Regions from separate parts of the Cytobacillus sp. FSL R7-0680 genome, predicted to be linked through region 3. Evidence: a T-box and tRNA genes for the amino acid it is inferred to sense, from the RefSeq annotation. Region 3 holds a T-box; the other regions hold tRNA genes.
What was found. A T-box is a leader RNA that pairs with one kind of tRNA and senses whether it is charged. The one in region 3 lies ahead of argS (arginine--tRNA ligase), so its partner is inferred to be a tRNA-Arg.
Positions count from the first base shown of each region.

Region 1: it encodes a tRNA-Arg, which carries the amino acid that the T-box ahead of argS (arginine--tRNA ligase) is inferred to sense. The anticodon was not compared.
Region 2: it encodes a tRNA-Arg, which carries the amino acid that the T-box ahead of argS (arginine--tRNA ligase) is inferred to sense. The anticodon was not compared.

Region 1 is NZ_JBBPAO010000001.1:612,168-618,145, forward strand. It holds gene MKY26_RS03185 (SIR2 family protein) at 414-2,018, shown strand; gene MKY26_RS03190 (hypothetical protein) at 2,183-2,365, opposite strand; gene MKY26_RS03195 (hypothetical protein) at 2,454-2,645, opposite strand; gene MKY26_RS03200 (hypothetical protein) at 2,709-3,059, opposite strand; gene MKY26_RS03205 (YolD-like family protein) at 3,064-3,393, opposite strand; gene MKY26_RS03210 (hypothetical protein) at 3,497-3,715, shown strand; gene MKY26_RS03215 (YolD-like family protein) at 3,718-3,978, shown strand; tRNA gene MKY26_RS03220 (tRNA-Arg) at 4,284-4,357, opposite strand; gene MKY26_RS03225 (acyltransferase family protein) at 4,543-5,586, opposite strand; gene MKY26_RS03230 (methyl-accepting chemotaxis protein) at 5,864-5,978, shown strand, end outside.
Region 2 is NZ_JBBPAO010000001.1:2,808,804-2,814,781, forward strand. It holds gene MKY26_RS14060 (hypothetical protein) at 154-429, opposite strand; gene MKY26_RS14065 (hypothetical protein) at 620-1,072, shown strand; gene MKY26_RS14070 (YueH family protein) at 1,273-1,527, shown strand; gene MKY26_RS14075 (manganese catalase family protein) at 2,172-3,029, shown strand; gene MKY26_RS14080 (hypothetical protein) at 3,138-3,605, shown strand; tRNA gene MKY26_RS14085 (tRNA-Arg) at 4,047-4,118, opposite strand; gene MKY26_RS14090 (NUMOD4 domain-containing protein) at 4,281-4,832, opposite strand; gene MKY26_RS14095 (hypothetical protein) at 5,049-5,900, shown strand.
Region 3 is NZ_JBBPAO010000001.1:3,906,375-3,912,352, reverse strand. It holds gene MKY26_RS19605 (hypothetical protein) at 1-281, opposite strand, end outside; gene mgtE (magnesium transporter) at 739-2,097, shown strand; gene MKY26_RS19595 (FtsW/RodA/SpoVE family cell cycle protein) at 2,256-3,443, shown strand; T-box leader at 3,489-3,706, shown strand; gene argS (arginine--tRNA ligase) at 3,763-5,448, shown strand; gene MKY26_RS19585 (sulfite exporter TauE/SafE family protein) at 5,661-5,978, opposite strand, start outside.

The DNA of each region.
Region 1 (5,978 bases), 3.3 Mb from region 3:
AATTAGACAAAGCCCTTCTCAATCGAGATGGGCTTTTGAGTTAATGCTAATTAAGGATTTGTTCTATTCTGTTCATTCATATCAGTTAAAGCAATAATTAAACCTGTGAAGTAAACCATACCAATTGAAACAGCAGCACGATTAAACAAATTCGTGAATGGAATAAGCTTGATGCTAAGTACTCGATTTTCGTTGGTCAGAAATTGAGGGTGAATTGATATAAGACCTGCTCTAGAGAGAGGAGGTGAGCCCAAAAGTTAGATGAAAACATCTAACTTTTGGGCTGCTTCATAAGAGATGAGTTGCTTAATAACCCCTTCTATGACATAAGAATTTATGCCCACTTAATTGTCTTATTTATGATAAAATATGGTATAATTGTATATTATGAAAAATTAAGAGAGGGGATAATAATGTCTTCAATATTTGAAAGATTAAAGGAGAATAACGAGTTTCCTGTAGTTTTTATAGGCGCAGGTATCTCTAAACGCTTTTTATCAAACTTCCCAGACTGGACTTCTTTACTAGTAGAATTTTGGACTCAACTTAACCTTCAAAACTTTTATGGAGAGTTCAATAATACAAGAGATGAAATCAAGTTGAAAAACCCGAAATATTCTGAAAAAGAAATTGATTATTATTCAAATATAAAGATGGGTACTACTTTAGAGAAAATCTTCAATAGAGAATTTAATAAAGGTAACGTTACTATAGAAAATTTTTCTGCTGAAGAAGCATTTAATACCAAAATATCTCCTTTTAAAAAAGCAATAACGAAACGCTTTCAAAATTATAGCTTAAAGGAAGTAATGTCTAGTGAGTATAAAGCTTTTATAAAAATGTTGTTAAAAACTCAAATAATATTAACTACAAATTATGATAAGTTCATAGAGGACTCCTATAATAGTGAAAGTGATCATAAGATAACAAAATATTTAGGTCAAAAAGGCTTTTTCCAAGATACATATGGTTACGCAGAATTGTATAAATTACATGGTTCAGTGGAAAGTCCAAATGAGATTGTCATTACGGAAGATGACTATGCAAAATTTGACGAGAATTCAGTGTTAATAAGTGCAAAAATAATATCAATGATGATGAATTCCCCAATAATATTTATGGGTTATTCTCTAACAGATATAAATGTAAGAAAAATAATTAAAGATTTTACAAGGTCCTTGAATGATAAGGAACTAGAATTACTTGAAAATAGATTAGTGTTAATTGAGCGAAAGGAAGGAGAACAGAATTTTTTAGAAGAGGTAATAAATGACAAAGATTTAGGTTGTAAACTAAGAGTCATAAAAACGGATAATTTCGAACGAGTATTTAAAATTGTAAGCTCAATTGATCAAGGTATTGCACCTACAGAAGTAAGGAAATATCAACATGTAATAAAGAAATTAATTATAGATAGAGGGAAAAAGGGAGCTTTGAATTCGGTATTATTATCCCCGGAAGAATTGGATAAGTTAGAAGAAAATTTAAAAACAAAAAATATTACTGTTGCTTTGGGAGATGCTAAATACATTTTTCAGATACCAGATATTATCAGCTATTCTCTTGATTATATTTCGGATAGGGATGAAATCAGTAACGAAATTCGAATGCGCTTTGCTGTGAATCAAACTGGCACTTCAAGATTTCCTATCCATAAAATTCTTAATAAGGAACTAATTGAAAAAAGTGGATTACATCCATCCGAGAAGGAAAAACTGCTAAGTAAACAAAAACACTACTCAAATTTTGATTTTCACTATAAAAAAATAGTTGGTTCCTCTGTTTTAAAAATAGTTAATCCTAGTGTGGAGAGTATTATTAGTCAACGAGATAAAAAACCTAAAATTTATGAGACTTTATCGTATTACATTAAATCTTTTGATCTTGGAGAATTAAGGAACTTTTTAATTATGGAACTGGAAGAACTTAAATCAAAGGGGGAAATTAAATTAGGTACGGAGATAAGAAGGCTATTACTTCTTTATGATATATTAAAAAACAAGGGAGACAACGCCTAACCACCAGAGTGATTGCCACTGTCTCCCAGCTTTTACTTTAATATTATATGCTCATTATATAAATGTTGATGCTTGTAGTCAATAATTCTTCAGAAAAAATTTAAGGTAATTCTTGGAGGACCTTCTTAATGTTGAAGGCCTTTTTTAGTTGTTACATGATTTTATCAGTCCAAATGGGCTTTCAGTCCTTCAAATGCATTTCTTAATGCCTCTTTTATTGTATTACCCTCAACTTTGATCCCACCATTGCTTGATGTTCCAACAACAGTAACAGGATGAGATTTCGCAAAAATATAATACTGTATACCATTCTTTTTGATTACGTTATATATAAGGTTAGGCTTCACAATATCACTCCTTTTTATATACTAGTTCGATTTTTGGGTCAAAAGTGCTTCTTAACAAAAAAATAACCCTTCTCATTAAGAGAGGGTGTTACATTTTTAAATGAAGTTCTCTACTAATAAGTCTTTTAGCTTCTGCAATAGTCTCTTTAAATGTAACTCCTATACATTTAATTTCGAGTTCTCCTTTTTTGGCAGTGGCAGTTACTATAACTGTGTTTTTATCTGCATAAATATGATAAGTAACGCCATCATCAATAAATCCCAATGGCTCATATTTCATTAAAACATACCTCTTTCCTATAATATGTAATTATATTAACAAAAAATAGGTAAAAAAGTCCCGTTATTTGCTCAGGTAAAAGTTTAAAAATTCCTCACACTTATTCCTAATTCTTGGATTAAAATAATTATGCTGCTCAACATATCCTTTATAGCGAAACTCATACATAGTAAACGACTCATCATGTCCAATCTGGGTTACTCTCATATTCCCTTTTCTCATCTTGTTTTTTACTTCTTTCAAATCACGCTGTACCTTCTTTATTGTATTTTCCATCAAGGTAATATAAGGCTGTTTAATCTTAAATGGGGACTTCTCAATGATCTTTAAATCTCTTTCAAGGATGATAATAATCATTGGTAAGTATATAGCTTGCTCAAGAACATCACGATCAACTTCATTAATCCTAGTCATGTTGTTAAACCCTTTCGACTGATATCACTTCATCAATGTGAAATTTTAAGATTTTTAAATCGTTCGTTTCCAAGTGAATGTTCATATTAATATGATCGATTTTATCGACAATGCCCTCAAAGGTTTTTGTGGACCCATCAACCCAAATGGTCATTTTGATTGTAAGGGTGTAGTTTAATGACTCCATCGTTATTATTTGTATTTCTTGAAGTTCTTGTTCATCTAATTCTGGCTTTTTCACTTTTTCATATTCGGCTGGTATCTGCTTAAGTAATTCAGTATGTTCGCTCATAAAGAACCCTTGCCATTTCATTTTTCCGCGGTCACGCATCATAAACTACATCTCCTTTTTTAATATTATATGAGAACTTTTGTTCTGAATTCAATTGAAATCGAACAAAAGTTCGTATAAAATAATGGTAAGGGAGGGCTAATCGATGAAAGGTTTACTTATTAGAGGAGTTAACAATAAAGAAGAATTAGAAATGATTTATCTGGATAACAAGGGAGATATCAGCCAGAGAAGAATTAAAATTTTGGCCGTTTACGAAGATTACTTTCGTGCATATTGTTTTACCAAGAGACAGCAGCGCACTTTTAAGGTAAGTAATGTCTTATCGATTGGTCCAGTCAGGAAAGTAAGGAGAGGAGCTTAATCATGGGAGTGAAAATGCCGAAGAAATCAAAACCACAAAGACCTTCAAGGGATGAATTTGAATTAGAAGAGCTGGGAAATGCCGTAGTTGAAGCGCATAGGGAGAAAACTGAAGTCTTAATATTGTTGTGGCAAAGAGATCCTATACAAGGAAAAATCGTTAAGCTTGATGGTCAATCTCAATTAATACATATTGAAAGTAATTACGAAACGATAAAGGTGAAATTTATAGATATATTATCGATACAGAGCGCACCTCAATAGGAGGGCGCTTTTTTGTTTGAAAAGTATATCACACATTTTTGCACGTTTATTAAAAGTGTTTGAGCACGGACTGGTATTCAGAATGGAGAGCTCGGGTATGCGCTTATACAAATTATGCCGATGCTGTTGAAGGTTTTGAAGGAGCTTGGAGGTGCGATTTAGTGATGAAAAAACCAAAAAAAAATCTATTCCGACCCCAAACCGACCCCAAATAAGAATTTATATATGATTTTGTAGGACCAAAAAACAAAAATAAAAGGTCGATAACCCTTTAATACCAAGAGTTATCGACCTTTTAAAATTAGCGTCCCAGATAGGAATCGAACCTACGACCTACAGCTTAGGAGGCTGTTGCTCTATCCTGCTGAGCTACTGGGACATATATTGTTTTTTTCTTTTGACAATATAAAATTATATACCTATATAAATAAACGGTCAATAATAAAGCCTTTGAAAATTTTTAATGATTTTTATGGTTTTAAAATAATGGGGAAAGAGCGCCCATAGATGTATAAATTATAAAAGGCAGTAGTTACATAGCAATGTAACTACTGCCTTACCTATTTAACCAATTCGGTATTTTCTACGATAATATCGAAAGATCGTTCTAATCTGTCTCTTTAGTTGTTTAAACCGTGCAGTGCTTAACTCAATCAGCGGCTGAGTCACTGCGGTGACCCATTTGCTTGATAATAGCAAAGTAAGCACTAAGGCGAGTCCTGCTAACAAGAGAAAACTTCTTGCATCATTGAAGAAATCCTGCACTTCACTTTCTCTAAATACTCGTACGAAAAACCCGTGAAGAAGATAAACGTATAATGTGTTTTTACCTAGCTTTGTAAATGAATAATGTCTATTAGGCACAAAGGCAAAGAAACATGCCATCATCATCAAACTGAGTAAATAGAAACCTAATCTAGTTAACATGGACGAAATAGATGCATCATCAACGACGGAATATGGCTTTGACCCAAGTAACCATTCATAGTTGATGTTTGGATTAAAGTAGAATAACACAAAGACAGCTACAAAAATACCAATCGCACCGATGCGAACCGATGGTCTAAATAAAACTTGGAAATGCTCTTTCTTCATTAAATAACCTAGTAAGAAGAATGGGAAAAACACAAAAGTTCTAGATAAGCTCAAATAGTTTGTAACCCAATCAGCATATCCTACAGCTAGCCCAATCGCAAAAGAGAGGATAATGGCTACACTAGGTTTGAATTTGGCAAATATCAATAACAATAGATGCCAGAAAAATAAAGAAATTAAGAACCATAGCGACCAATGTGGATTAAGCGGATCCACGTTAAAGGCTGCACCTTGATGTAAGAAATAATAAAAGACCGAATAGATTAGTTGGAAAATAAGGTATGGCAAAATCAATTTTTTAGCTATTTTTTGAATATATCCCTTTTGATAATACCCTTTTGCAAAAAAGCCTGAAACTAATATAAATGCAGGCATATGAAATGTATAAATCACTTTGTAAAGCGTATAAATTGTTTCACTATCTTCAATAAAAGAGCGAATCAAATGTCCGAATACCACAAAGAAAATAAGAATAAACTTTGCGTTATCAAAAAAGTAATCACGCTGTCTCATAAATCCTCCTTTATTAAAGACCCCCTAAAACATCACTTATTATATACCCATTATGTAAGAAAATAAATCAATTCAAACATGTGAACGAGTGGATAAAAATCCAAAACATGGACATGTAAAGGTAATATGGCATTGAAATGTATAGGTATATATAACTATTTTTAGTTAAAATACTACTTCAATATCCCCTTTTTATCGATTATAATGTTAGCAGAATCTAGTATAATAGAATCATTATTGTTAAAAGGGATACATTTTTTTAAAAGGAGGAATTATATTGAAATTACTGAAAAAATGGCGTTTAAAACAAAGTAGCATCCCCTTTTTAAATGCGATGTTAATACGGGTGTCCAAGTCAGATAAATGGAGAAAGTTAAAAATCGGTCAAAAGT
Region 2 (5,978 bases), 1.1 Mb from region 3:
CTAGTTCTAGTTTTTATGAAGATGTATACATGAGAATTGCTAAAGACAGCTGAAAAGGAACAGTTTCAGCTTTACTATAACTTTCCGGCGCTAAATGGCTGTATGATTGTTTTTTGTTTTCTAGTACTTATCTTATTAAGATTATTTTGTGCTTTATATTGAGTTATATCTTTCAATCGCTTCTACAATCAATTTATTTCCTTTTTCCACTTCCTCCTTTGAAAGAGCATTATCTTTTTTTGCTTCAATTAAATTGAATTTCATACTTTCAATTGCGACTAATGATGTCATTTTTTTGTATTGGTTTTTGGAGTATCCGAGGTTTAAGTAATCAATTAACTCTGGAACACCATCTAGTGTAGGAATATATTCAAACAAATTTTCTTCATATCTATCAGGAAGTTGAATACTTAATAATTTTTCTCTCATACAATCACCTCTTTTTAAATTTTTAATTATAAAATTTAGAAACCTATTTTTATTGTTTGCAGAACAAATTATTCGAGAATTTTTCTCATCTCAACTCATTTAAGGGTTCCCGCGATTCCCGACTTTTTATGCATAGACTAAGGTGTTATCGGTAAGAGTATAATTATCTACTTATTGGAGGTATAGTTGAATGTTTACCCATATTTTCTTGTGGACTATGTTGATTCTACCTTGGTTCTTTCTCCTTTTTTTAGATACTAAAAGGGTAAAGTCCTTCATTCCCGGTGGATTAGTAAGTGCCCTGCTTTTAACAATAGTATTTCAACTATATCAAAGATATCATCTAGTTGAAGTTGTGCAAACCATTTTCCCATTAACTAATACAACTCCTTTTGTCTACGGCTTATACATAGTCTTACCTACTATATTTCTATACTTTACATTTGGTAACTTTTGGATTTATATAACAATTAATACAATTAGCGATGCAGTCTTTTCTTTTGGTATCATGAACCTTTATGAATATTTCGGGATTTATAAAATGGATGATTCTATCCATATCATCATTTTTATCACTTGTATTATTTGTGCTTCACTCATTTACTTATTTCAAAAGTGGCAGTATATTGATCCATACAAATGAGAAGTTAATCAAGGTTTATAGAGCCCATCGGCTCTTCTTTTATTTATTCATTTGAAGAAGTTAACGATTTCCATTATTGTAGACTTTTTCCCTAGAGCCTTTAGTCTCCTTTTCAGTGTTTCTAATAGATATTGCTTTCTTTGTCTCCATTTCATTTATATAATACTTTTAATAAATGGAGAAGTTGAGGTGTAGAATAGATGAAATATCTTCAAGAAAAAATGCATTTATTAGGAGAAAGACACTCAAATGTATACATAATTAAAACTCCAGAAGAAAAATATATTGTCTCTATTCCTGATCTCCATTGGTCAGCACAAATAGGCTGTTTAGAGGAATTCCAACAAAAAGTGGAATACCTCAATGATTCACTCTCATTTCACCTTTATGAAGGCAATTCATACGAGCTAGCCTATAGACTGTCCAAGCTTACTGAATTAAACATATTTCGTTAACCTTCGTATAAAAATTTATCAATTAAATACACTAAGTAGAAAATTGTCTGTAGGTGATTATTTTCTTCTATTCAAATGAAATATTCGGCATGCTCATTTTCGGGGGATTACTAGCCCCAACTTCATTATTCCTTTTTAAAAAAATTCATTATGGCATAGTTATAGCAGCCATGTACATAAATATCTTTGTTGTAATGTTTCTCTTCAGCGTTCTTATAGATTTATAAATGAATTTTTTAACCTTTTTGATGAAACATCATTATTTAATCCAGCATTAAAATGATTGCACATAAAATATAATGGTTACATTGGTTTGCCAACCAATGATCTCTTCAAAGAGTGCATCCCTCACGCTCGCTGTTCTTTTCTTTACTCATCCTTTCTGCATGATAAAATCGCATAATAAGAGTAGTTTCATCGGAATTTCATTTAAAGAAGAGTCAATGCATGACTCTTCTTTTTTGTTCACATTTTGTGTTTTTTTTGGTTAGTTTTTTAAAAAATGTGGGCTAAATCCTTAATTTCACAAAGAAAGATTTCTCCGCAGATGCGCTTTTTAAATGGATAAATGGATAAAACGATTTTTTTAACACAAAATAGATTTATTATTAGAATTTACAACTCAAAAACGGAGGAATACATTAATGTATTTTTACAAAGAAGATTTAATTAATATGATTGTTCCTGATAAACCAGATCCACATGCAGCCAAGGTGCTTCAAGAAGCGCTAGGTGGACAATTTGGAGAAATACGTACAATGATGCAATATTCATTTCAAAGTGCCAACTTCAGAGGAAAAGCAAAAAAATATCGAGACCTATTAAGAGGGGTATTTATAGAAGAGCTTAGTCATATAGAATTAGTACAATCGACAATAAATCAACTTTTAAATGGTGCTGGTGGTTCTAGCCCAGGTAACCAAGCATTTGATAATGCTCCGTTAGATGATGTTATTCAAGATGGCGCAAATCCCCATCATTTCATTATAGGTGCTAAAGCATCCTTACCAGTTGATGCAGGAGGTAACCCTTGGAATGGTTCCTGGGTTTATGACCACGGTAACTTAGTAGCAAATTTAATCAATAATGTTTCTTTAGAATCAACTGGTGTACTTCAAAAATCAAGAATTTATGAGATGAGCAGTAATAAAACTCTAAGAGAAACAGTAGCTTTTCTTATGGTTAGAGATAATGCGCATCAAAATGCTTTTGCAAAGGCATTAGAAACATTAGGAGTTGATTGGGGAAAAGTCTTCCCTGTTCCTAACTACGACTTGAATAAATATCCTGAATGTAAGAAATATGTTGATATGGGCTTTCACAACGCTCAATTTAATTTCCGTTTAGATGATACACTTATTGGGGAAGTATTCACTGGAACAACACCTAGTAGAAATGGTGGGGACCTTTCAGTGACTGAACCACCTAAAGGGTTTCCCGTGCCAACAATGCCGGATATGCCAAATGAACATGCACCAGGTTTATATGATTTAGATAATTAGGGCCTTTTAGGCTCTATTTATTTGTTTTCGATAATTTCGTTCAAAACACTAAACCTGTATAAATTAGTTAACACCCACATAATCTAAAGGAAAATAGAGGTGAAGTGAATGCTTGCTAATTTTTTTAGAATATTTAATGCAATTGTATTATGGGCAATCGTTATTATTTTTCTACCTAAAAATTCGTTTAAAAGATTTTTACCAGTGACATTATTTTGCTCACTTCTTTTACTCATTGTCGAAATGTTAAGTCCAATATTTAATTGGTGGAAAGTAAAAGGTGGTTATAAATTTATATTATTTGATGCATTAGCATTTATTTTAGGACCATTCTTCACGATAAATTTATGGGTGTTTCACTTTACTTATGGCAAATTCCCCTTATATGCTACTATTAATTTAATTATGGATGTTATTTTTGCCTATCTCTTAACTCCTCTTTTCGAAAAGATTGGGCACTTTAAACTCAAAAAATTCACACGAACTGGAATACTTATCCTTTACTATTTCCTTGCTCTTTTGAATTATGGCTTCCAAAAATACATTGAAAAACCGGTAGAACCAATGGAAAATTAAGGATTTAGTATAAGGCTATTGCACACTTTTTCATCGTAGCTTAAATAATTAGTTATTACATGATTGTATTTTATTTAGATAAACATGCCATGGGGCTCTTTCCCTTTTGACCATCTTTTTTCTGGTAGTTAGCTTATGTATAACTTCATTCTTTAACTTTGAGAATTGCTCCTGAGATTGGTGACTTCTAGAAAACATATTGTAATGACTCTTAAACTTTCCTTTCCTTCAATTATCTTTTTTTCACCTCAAATATTAAAACTAACCTTCTTTTAAGCATTAGCGATAATCTATATGTAGGAATATTAAGAATAATTAAGGGATAATCGATTTATGAACTTCCGATTAGGGTAAATAAAATAGGAGATTTTTAACTTCGTCGGACAAAAGTCGAACTAAAATTAAAAATCTCCCATCATTTCTTATATTTTAAACATGTAGCGCCCTCGGAGGGAATCGAACCCCCATTTTAAGAACCGGAATCTTACGTGCTATCCGTTGCACCACGAGGGCAAGGTATGGAATTAAACCTTAATATATCAATATTCATGCCGGTATTGCTTATTTCCACTTCGTGATATTTACCACAAATACGAACCTTCGACTTTAATAATAGTACATGAAGGTAAAATACTTGTCAACGAAGTTAATGCCTTATACAAGCGAAAGATTAAGCTATATCACACCCCTCCAAGTTTTATAATTTACAATCTTTGATATAGCATTTTGACTTACTCCGTATTGTTTACTCAATGCCCTCGTGCCAAATTCTCTATCCTTTGGGATATAATTTTCCCTGATGTAACGAATTTGCATTTCTGATAGCTTGGCATTAATGTTCTCTTCGCCCTTTAACAATGACGAATTTATTAATCCAGTTTCGTGCGCATGCTTAATATTTTCGCTAATGGTATTCCACTCAAGGTTAGATACTTTGTTATTCTTTTTGTTTCCGTCTTTATGATTTACTTGCGGTTTGTTATTCGAATTAGGTATAAATGCTTGAGCAACTACCCTATGTACAAGTACTGTTTTTCTCTTTCCACCTTTAGTCAAGTCGACTTTTTCATATCCCTTTGAATCAGTTCTTACCATCAATACCTTTTCTTTAACTTTAATAAGCAAACCGTCTTTTCGCTCTCTATACCGCCCTAAGCTCTTGACTCGCCCTATGTTTGATACCTGATACAAACCTTCAAATCCTGTAACGTTCTTCCAGATTTCCAATCCGATAAGCCTCCAATAATTGTAATAAGCAAATGTTATAAATTATCGGAGAGGACTTCTAGGAAACCTTTCGCTATATTTTGAAAATCCCCCACCCATATATAAAAAAAATCCCCCAAAAGAATGACCCAGAATTAACCCAATATATGACCACTGAACATGATACAATAAAATGTAGATTACAAGTAATATTCTCCAAAAAGGATGTGTGAAATTATGGCCAGTGTCGATTCAAAGCGAACGTTTAGACGTTCTAAAGAAGACATTTTTGTTGTGCATGAATATAAGACGGAAATTCTAATAGAAGATTATTTTGAGCCATTGAAAAAAGCAAGACTGTCTCATTATCGATTGTCAGAAATTCAAGATTACATAAACGAAACAGGAAATATAGAAAACGGAAATTGGAATTATTTATTACAAAAGAAAAAATGGTGTGAGGACAAATACAAAGCATTAGAGAAAAAAATAGGTATTATAAAAGAGGAAACAAAAAAATACGAAGAATTTGTTCCCATTCAGAAATCAATGACCATTGATGAAACCATTGATATAACTAAGGATTATTTACTAGTTAATGCTGATATGGAAGAACTCATTGAAAAAATGCTCACAAAAATTTCAATTGACCAAAAACGAAATATAAACGATAATCTTGGAAAATTGGACGATGAACTATCACAAATGCAATTCCACAGATACCTTAATACCCAAAAAATATACCAATTGAACAACGTTCACACCGATTGGGATAAACAAGTTACTTATATTATTACTACAAAAAATAATAAATTTCAGGCAGCAATAAAAGCTATCCCAAAAGAAAGCAGAATGTTGAAAGTTAAGGACTATGAATTTAGAATACAAAAACTTTATGAAGAAATAGCCGTGCTAGATTCAACAACTTGGAAAATTAATGAAGCGTTTATTTCAAACGAAAAAATAAAGCAAATAGATGAAAATAACAAAGTTCAGCACAAAATAGAAAGAAAGTTATTTTGGTTGACAACTATCACACTCGGCTTTGTAATTATACAAACAGTTATCGGATATTTAAGTCTACAATAGAAAGCGCCAGTCGTTTATTAGCGACTGTCGTTTTCTTTTATTTGAATGATTCCTCGATTTATTTAAAACAGAAGAAAA
Region 3 (5,978 bases):
GATTCTTCCTCCTCGAAATCTATCCAGCAAAAATCACCATAACTATAAACATCTTCGTTTATTAGTGCTGGCAGGTCTTCATGAGCCACCCAATCAAACATGGTATGTACATTCAGTTCCCCATTATCATACTGATGCTTCACTAATAGAAGATGCCCTGTCCTGTTCTGTAATGATTGCATAAACTCAGAAAATTCAATTCCATAAGAAATAACGGACTGGTCCTTTTCGTTTAATAAGATATAGATGAGATCTCGAACACTATGATTTTTCTTTCGCAATTTAGAAACCTCCGAACTGAAAATAGAAAGACGAAGAGCAAATTAAATTGTACCACCTTTGTTATTACCCTCATACCACACAACTATTTCGTTTTACTGCAATAATTTATACTAACTACATGTAAATCATAAACAACCGATACAATGCGTCATTTCATCCATTTCATTTTAGCAAAGATAAGGAAATACGATTATTAAAAAAACATTACAAAATAACTATTTCAATTCCTGAGTTTTGTTCATACCCTAAAAAAACCTTTTTATATCAAACCAATGATAACAATCCACTTCTAACACATACTATGAAAATAACTAATGGATTAGCATACAATCTTAACTTTTAAATCATACATTACTTTAAGAAATCATGATTTTCCCAGTAAAAGAATGGTAAGATAAGCATATAATCTCCGTTTACAATTTAAGGTATATCCTCGGTTGAAAGGACTTGACCTTTATGATTCAGACGATGACAGAAAACCAAATCGCTTTATTGATCATCAAAGCATTAAAAGATAATAAACAAAAAGAATTTAACAGGATTATAGATGAACTGCAACCGTATGATATTGCTCAAGCTTATGATCATCTGCCTGAAAAGCATAAGAAGCGCTTCTTATTATTTATGACTGCTGACCGCCTTGCCCAGTTGCTAGAGGAATTGAATAAAGACATGCAGCTTGAGGTTTTAAATAAATTAGAAAATGAGAAAACAGGAAAAGTCTTGGATCTAATGGACAATGACGACCTCGCCCTTTTACTTCATGATATGTCAGCTGAGAAAATAGAAGGTCTCCTTGCCGGTATGAAACAAAGTGAATCTCGCATCATTCAGAATATGATGACCTATCCACCAGAAACTGCCGGGCGCTTAATGACTAACCGTTTTGTATGGATTCGTGATTATTACACAGTCCGAGAAGCAGTAGAGAAGTTAAAATCCTTTGCAGAATATGCTGAAACGATTAATTATTTATACGTGATAGATCAAGACAGAAAATTAGTTGGGGTTGTCTCTCACCGTGACTTACTAATCGCAGAGCCCCTCGAGGTTATCCAAGACATTATGTATGAACGGGTCATCTCAGCTGCAGTGACGACAGACCAAGAAGAAGTTGCAAACATGGTCTTAAAATATGATTTTCTTGCTATTCCAATTGTGAATGAAGAAAATGTGCTAATGGGTATTGCCACTGTTGATGACTTGATGGATGTTGTTGTCCAAGAAGCGAATGAAGATATTGAAAAACTATCCGCTTCCGGTAAGGCAATTGACTTTGATACGAAAGCTTTCGTCGCCGCTTATCGAAGGTTACCGTGGCTCATCCTTTTATTATTCATCGGCATTATTTCAGGCAGTATCATAAGCGGGTATGAGGCTACTTTATCGCAAGTCGTAGCCCTCGCCTTTTTCATGCCCATGATTTCTGGTATGACAGGTAACACAGGTACGCAATCATTAGCTGTAGTTGTCCGAGGGCTTGTATCCAATGATTTAAATAAAAAAGTGGTTACGAAACTGATTCTTAGGGAATTAGGGGTAGGCGTGATTATTGGTGTCACTTGTGGTATTTTAATCGCACTGATTGCATTTTTTTGGCAAGGAAATATTTATTTAGGCTTAGTTGTCGGAGTTTCCCTACTTCTTACTTTAATTATCGGGACACTTTCGGGAGCAACTATTCCTTTACTATTATACAAATTCGGGATAGACCCAGCCATAGCTTCCGGGCCTCTTATTACAACATTAAATGACATTTTCTCACTTGTTACGTATTTTGGTATTGCCACAATGTTTATTTCCTACTTAACTTAACATTACTTTTTTATTTTATATTGTAAATAAGGAAACTCTTTCTCAATTCGGTACGTCTATATATACGTTTAAACATATTCCTTTGCAGAAGATCCCTAATGGTTTTTTTCTGTTCGTAGCATTACCTGAATGTATAAAATAAAGATAGGTGTTTATATATGGATCGTATACAAAAAAAGAATGATCGCTTTGATTGGACATTAGCCCTGATATTATTTTTGTTCTGCATCATTAGTTGCACTGCTATTTATAGCGGGCAAACAACAGCACAGTATCCAGATAACTTCGTGCTACAACAAATAATCTTTTATAGTGTAGGTATGATTGTTATCGCCGCCATTATGTACTTTGATTCTGATCAGATAAAGCGAATGACCTGGATCTTATTCGGTATCGGCACAATACTTCAAGCAGGACTTTTTATCGCACCAGAGTCCCTTGCATATGAAGTAAAAGGAGCTAAGCTCTGGTACAACGGTCTACCAGGACCTTCTTTGCAGCCATCCGAGTTCTTTAAAATATTTCTTATCCTCGCACTAAGTAAAGTAATTGTAGATCATTATGCAAAATACACCATGAAAACGGTAAAAAATGACCTTATACTGTTTATTAAGCTTGGGCTCGTTACTTGTGTTCCGCTAGGACTAATCATTTTAGAAGATTTGGGTACGGCGCTCGTTATTATCGCTATTTTCACGGGGATTCTACTTGTATCTGGTATTACTTGGAAAATTATCCTCCCTGTTTACGGAACAGTTGCAGCTGTAGGTGGAACCATCATCTATTACATTATTTGGGCTCCTGAAACATTATTAAAGTATCTATCAGTGGATAACTACCAATTGATGCGAATTTATGCTTGGTTAGATCCGTATACACATAAACAAGGAGCTGGCTTACAACTGTACAATTCTCTTCATGCTATCGGCTCGGGAGAATTGGGTGGTAAAGGTTTTTATGAGAGACAAGTTTATATCCCCGATGTTCACACAGACTTTATTTTCAGTGTCATTGGCGAAGAATACGGCTTTATTGGTGCAAGTGTCGTGATATGCTTATATTTTATACTTATTTTCCACTTAACGAAAATTGCCTTATCAGTCAATGACCCATTTAATACTTATGTCTGCGTTGGCGTTATTAGTTATATAACGTTCCATGTATTTCAAAATATCGGGATGACCATTCAAGTATTACCGATTACAGGTATTCCTCTTCCTTTCATTAGTTATGGGGGTAGCTCCTTAATCGGAAATATGATGGCTATGGGGCTTATTTTTAGCATTAGATTTCACCAGAAGAGTTATATGTTCCAAGACAGCTCTAAATATTATCGTGCATCTTAAGGTTGCTTTTTTAAAAATCTAGCGTATAATAATGGAAAATCAAACGGAAATTCAGTGACGAAGAGAGTAGATGTAGGTGAATTCTAAAGCGAAGCAGGGATGGTGAGAGCCTGCAAGAAAAGCCACATTGAAGCGCACTTCGATAGAAGCATGGCAGAATCCAAGTAGGTCATGTCGGTTGTTCGCCCCGTTACAGGCAAGTAGTAAAGGGGTTCGTCACGAACAATTAGAGTGGTACCGCGGGTTTAAGGCTCGTCTCTCAAATTATGAGAGACGGGCTTTTTTATGTTTTCCTATATTTTTGGAGGTGAAAAAGGTGATAGATTTGAAAAAGACAATCAGTTCATGTATTCAAGTTGCAATAGATAACGCCTTAAGTGAAGGTGAGATTCGTCGCTTGTTAGAAACGCCTAAAACATCCGAACATGGCGATCTCTCTTTCCCATGTTTTGCACTAGCAAAGATTTATAAAGAAAACCCAAATCTATTAGCAAAAGACTTAACAGGAAAGCTAACTCATGAATGGATAGATCATGTTGAAGCAGTTGGGCCATATGTAAATATATTTTTTAATAAAAAAGCAATCAGTCAACTCATTATTCAAGCCGTACTACATCAAGGAGAGAATTACGGACAATCAGGAAGCGGTAAAGGTAAGACAATCGTATTAGACTACTCTAGCCCCAATATCGCCAAACCATTCTCAATGGGGCATCTACGTTCGACAGTCATTGGTCATTCCCTTGCACTTATAGCAGAAAAGCATGGATATGATACAGTTAAGATTAATCATTTAGGCGACTGGGGCACACAATTTGGCAAACTCATTACCGCCTATAAGCATTGGGGAAGTGAAGCTTTAATTAAAAAGGAGCCAATTAAGGAATTACTCCAATTATACGTAAAATTTCACGAGAAAGCTGAGGAACATCCCCACTTGCATGAAGAAGCAAGAGCTTGGTTCAGAAAACTTGAACTTGATGATGCGGAGGCAAAGCAACTTTGGTCTTGGTTTAGAGACGAATCTTTAAAAGAATTCGAGAAAACCTATCAACTGCTCGGTGTCTCTTTTGACTCTAATTATGGGGAGGCCTTTTATAACAATCAAATGAACGCGGTTGTCGATACACTGCAACAATCTGACTTGCTATCTACCTCTGATGGAGCAGAAATCGTACCCTTATCAGATGAAAATCTACCTCCTTGCTTAATTAAGAAATCAGATGGAGCGACTCTTTATGCTACACGCGATATTACGGCAGCCATTTATCGTAAACAAACATACCAATTTGATGAGGCTCTCTATATCGTTGGTCCAGAGCAGTCCATCCACTTCCAACAAGTCAAAGCCGTATTATCTAAAATGGGGCATTCCTGGGCGACACATATCCATCACATCCCATTTGGGTTGTATTTACAAGAAGGTAAGAAGATGTCGACAAGAAAAGGTCGTGTCATATTATTAGAGGAAGTATTACAAGATGCCATACAATTAGCTTCAGAGAATATTGAACAAAAAAATCCTCATCTAAAGAACAAAGATGAGGTAGCTAAAGCTGTTGGTGTAGGAGCAATCATTTTCCATGATTTAAAGAACGAACGAATGAAACAAATAGAATTTTCTTTAGAAGACATGTTAACATTCGAAGGGGAAACCGGTCCGTATGTACAGTATACCCAAGCTAGAGCGCAATCTATTTTAAACAAAAGTCAGCAACAGACTTATAAAATAGAAGGTCTATCTAGTGAATACGCTTGGCAAGTAGCTAAACTTTTATCCCTTTATCCAGATAAGCTCGTCCTTGCCCATGAAAAATCAGCACCGTCCATCATTGCCAAATATTTAATTAGTCTAGCGCAAAGCTTTAACAAATACTATGCTAACGAAAAAATACTTCATAAAGATGAACATTTATCTTCGAGACTCGGTCTTGTCAAAGCAGTAACAATCATCTTAACTGACGGCCTGCATTTACTTGGTATGAAGGTACCTCAGGAGATGTAATTTCACCTTGTACATCAGCTCCCTCTTTAGCCAATTGGGAGCTATATGATTGAATGAAACAAAAGTCTACAGTTAGTTACCACTATATATCCGGCGGCTACAATATGTAGCCTTTTTAAAAAATGCAATCTACCAGGAAAGAGCTAGAAACAGGCTTACTTCGTCATATTTCTAATCCACACTAAACCAAAGCCTACCCTGTATGTCCCTGTTTAAGAGTACCCTTTTTCTTCTCGCCAATGAGCAATATGTCTTTTCCCTAGAACAGTGAAAAAGTAGAGAAGATAAAGAACAACGATGATTAATCCAAAAACATTTTGTTCAAATGCCTTAAGTGCCACACTCAAAATCGTCGTTAAGTATAGAAATGATAGTAATGTAGTAATTTCTTTGTTTTCAAAAACATCGGTTGATCTAGCTCCGAATTGAGAACCTAGTAGCCCACCAGCAAGTAAGAATATCCCCATAAAATAATTAATTTCTACAGTGAATGCGTAGGATAAGAAACCTGCTGAAACAATAAATAGGAC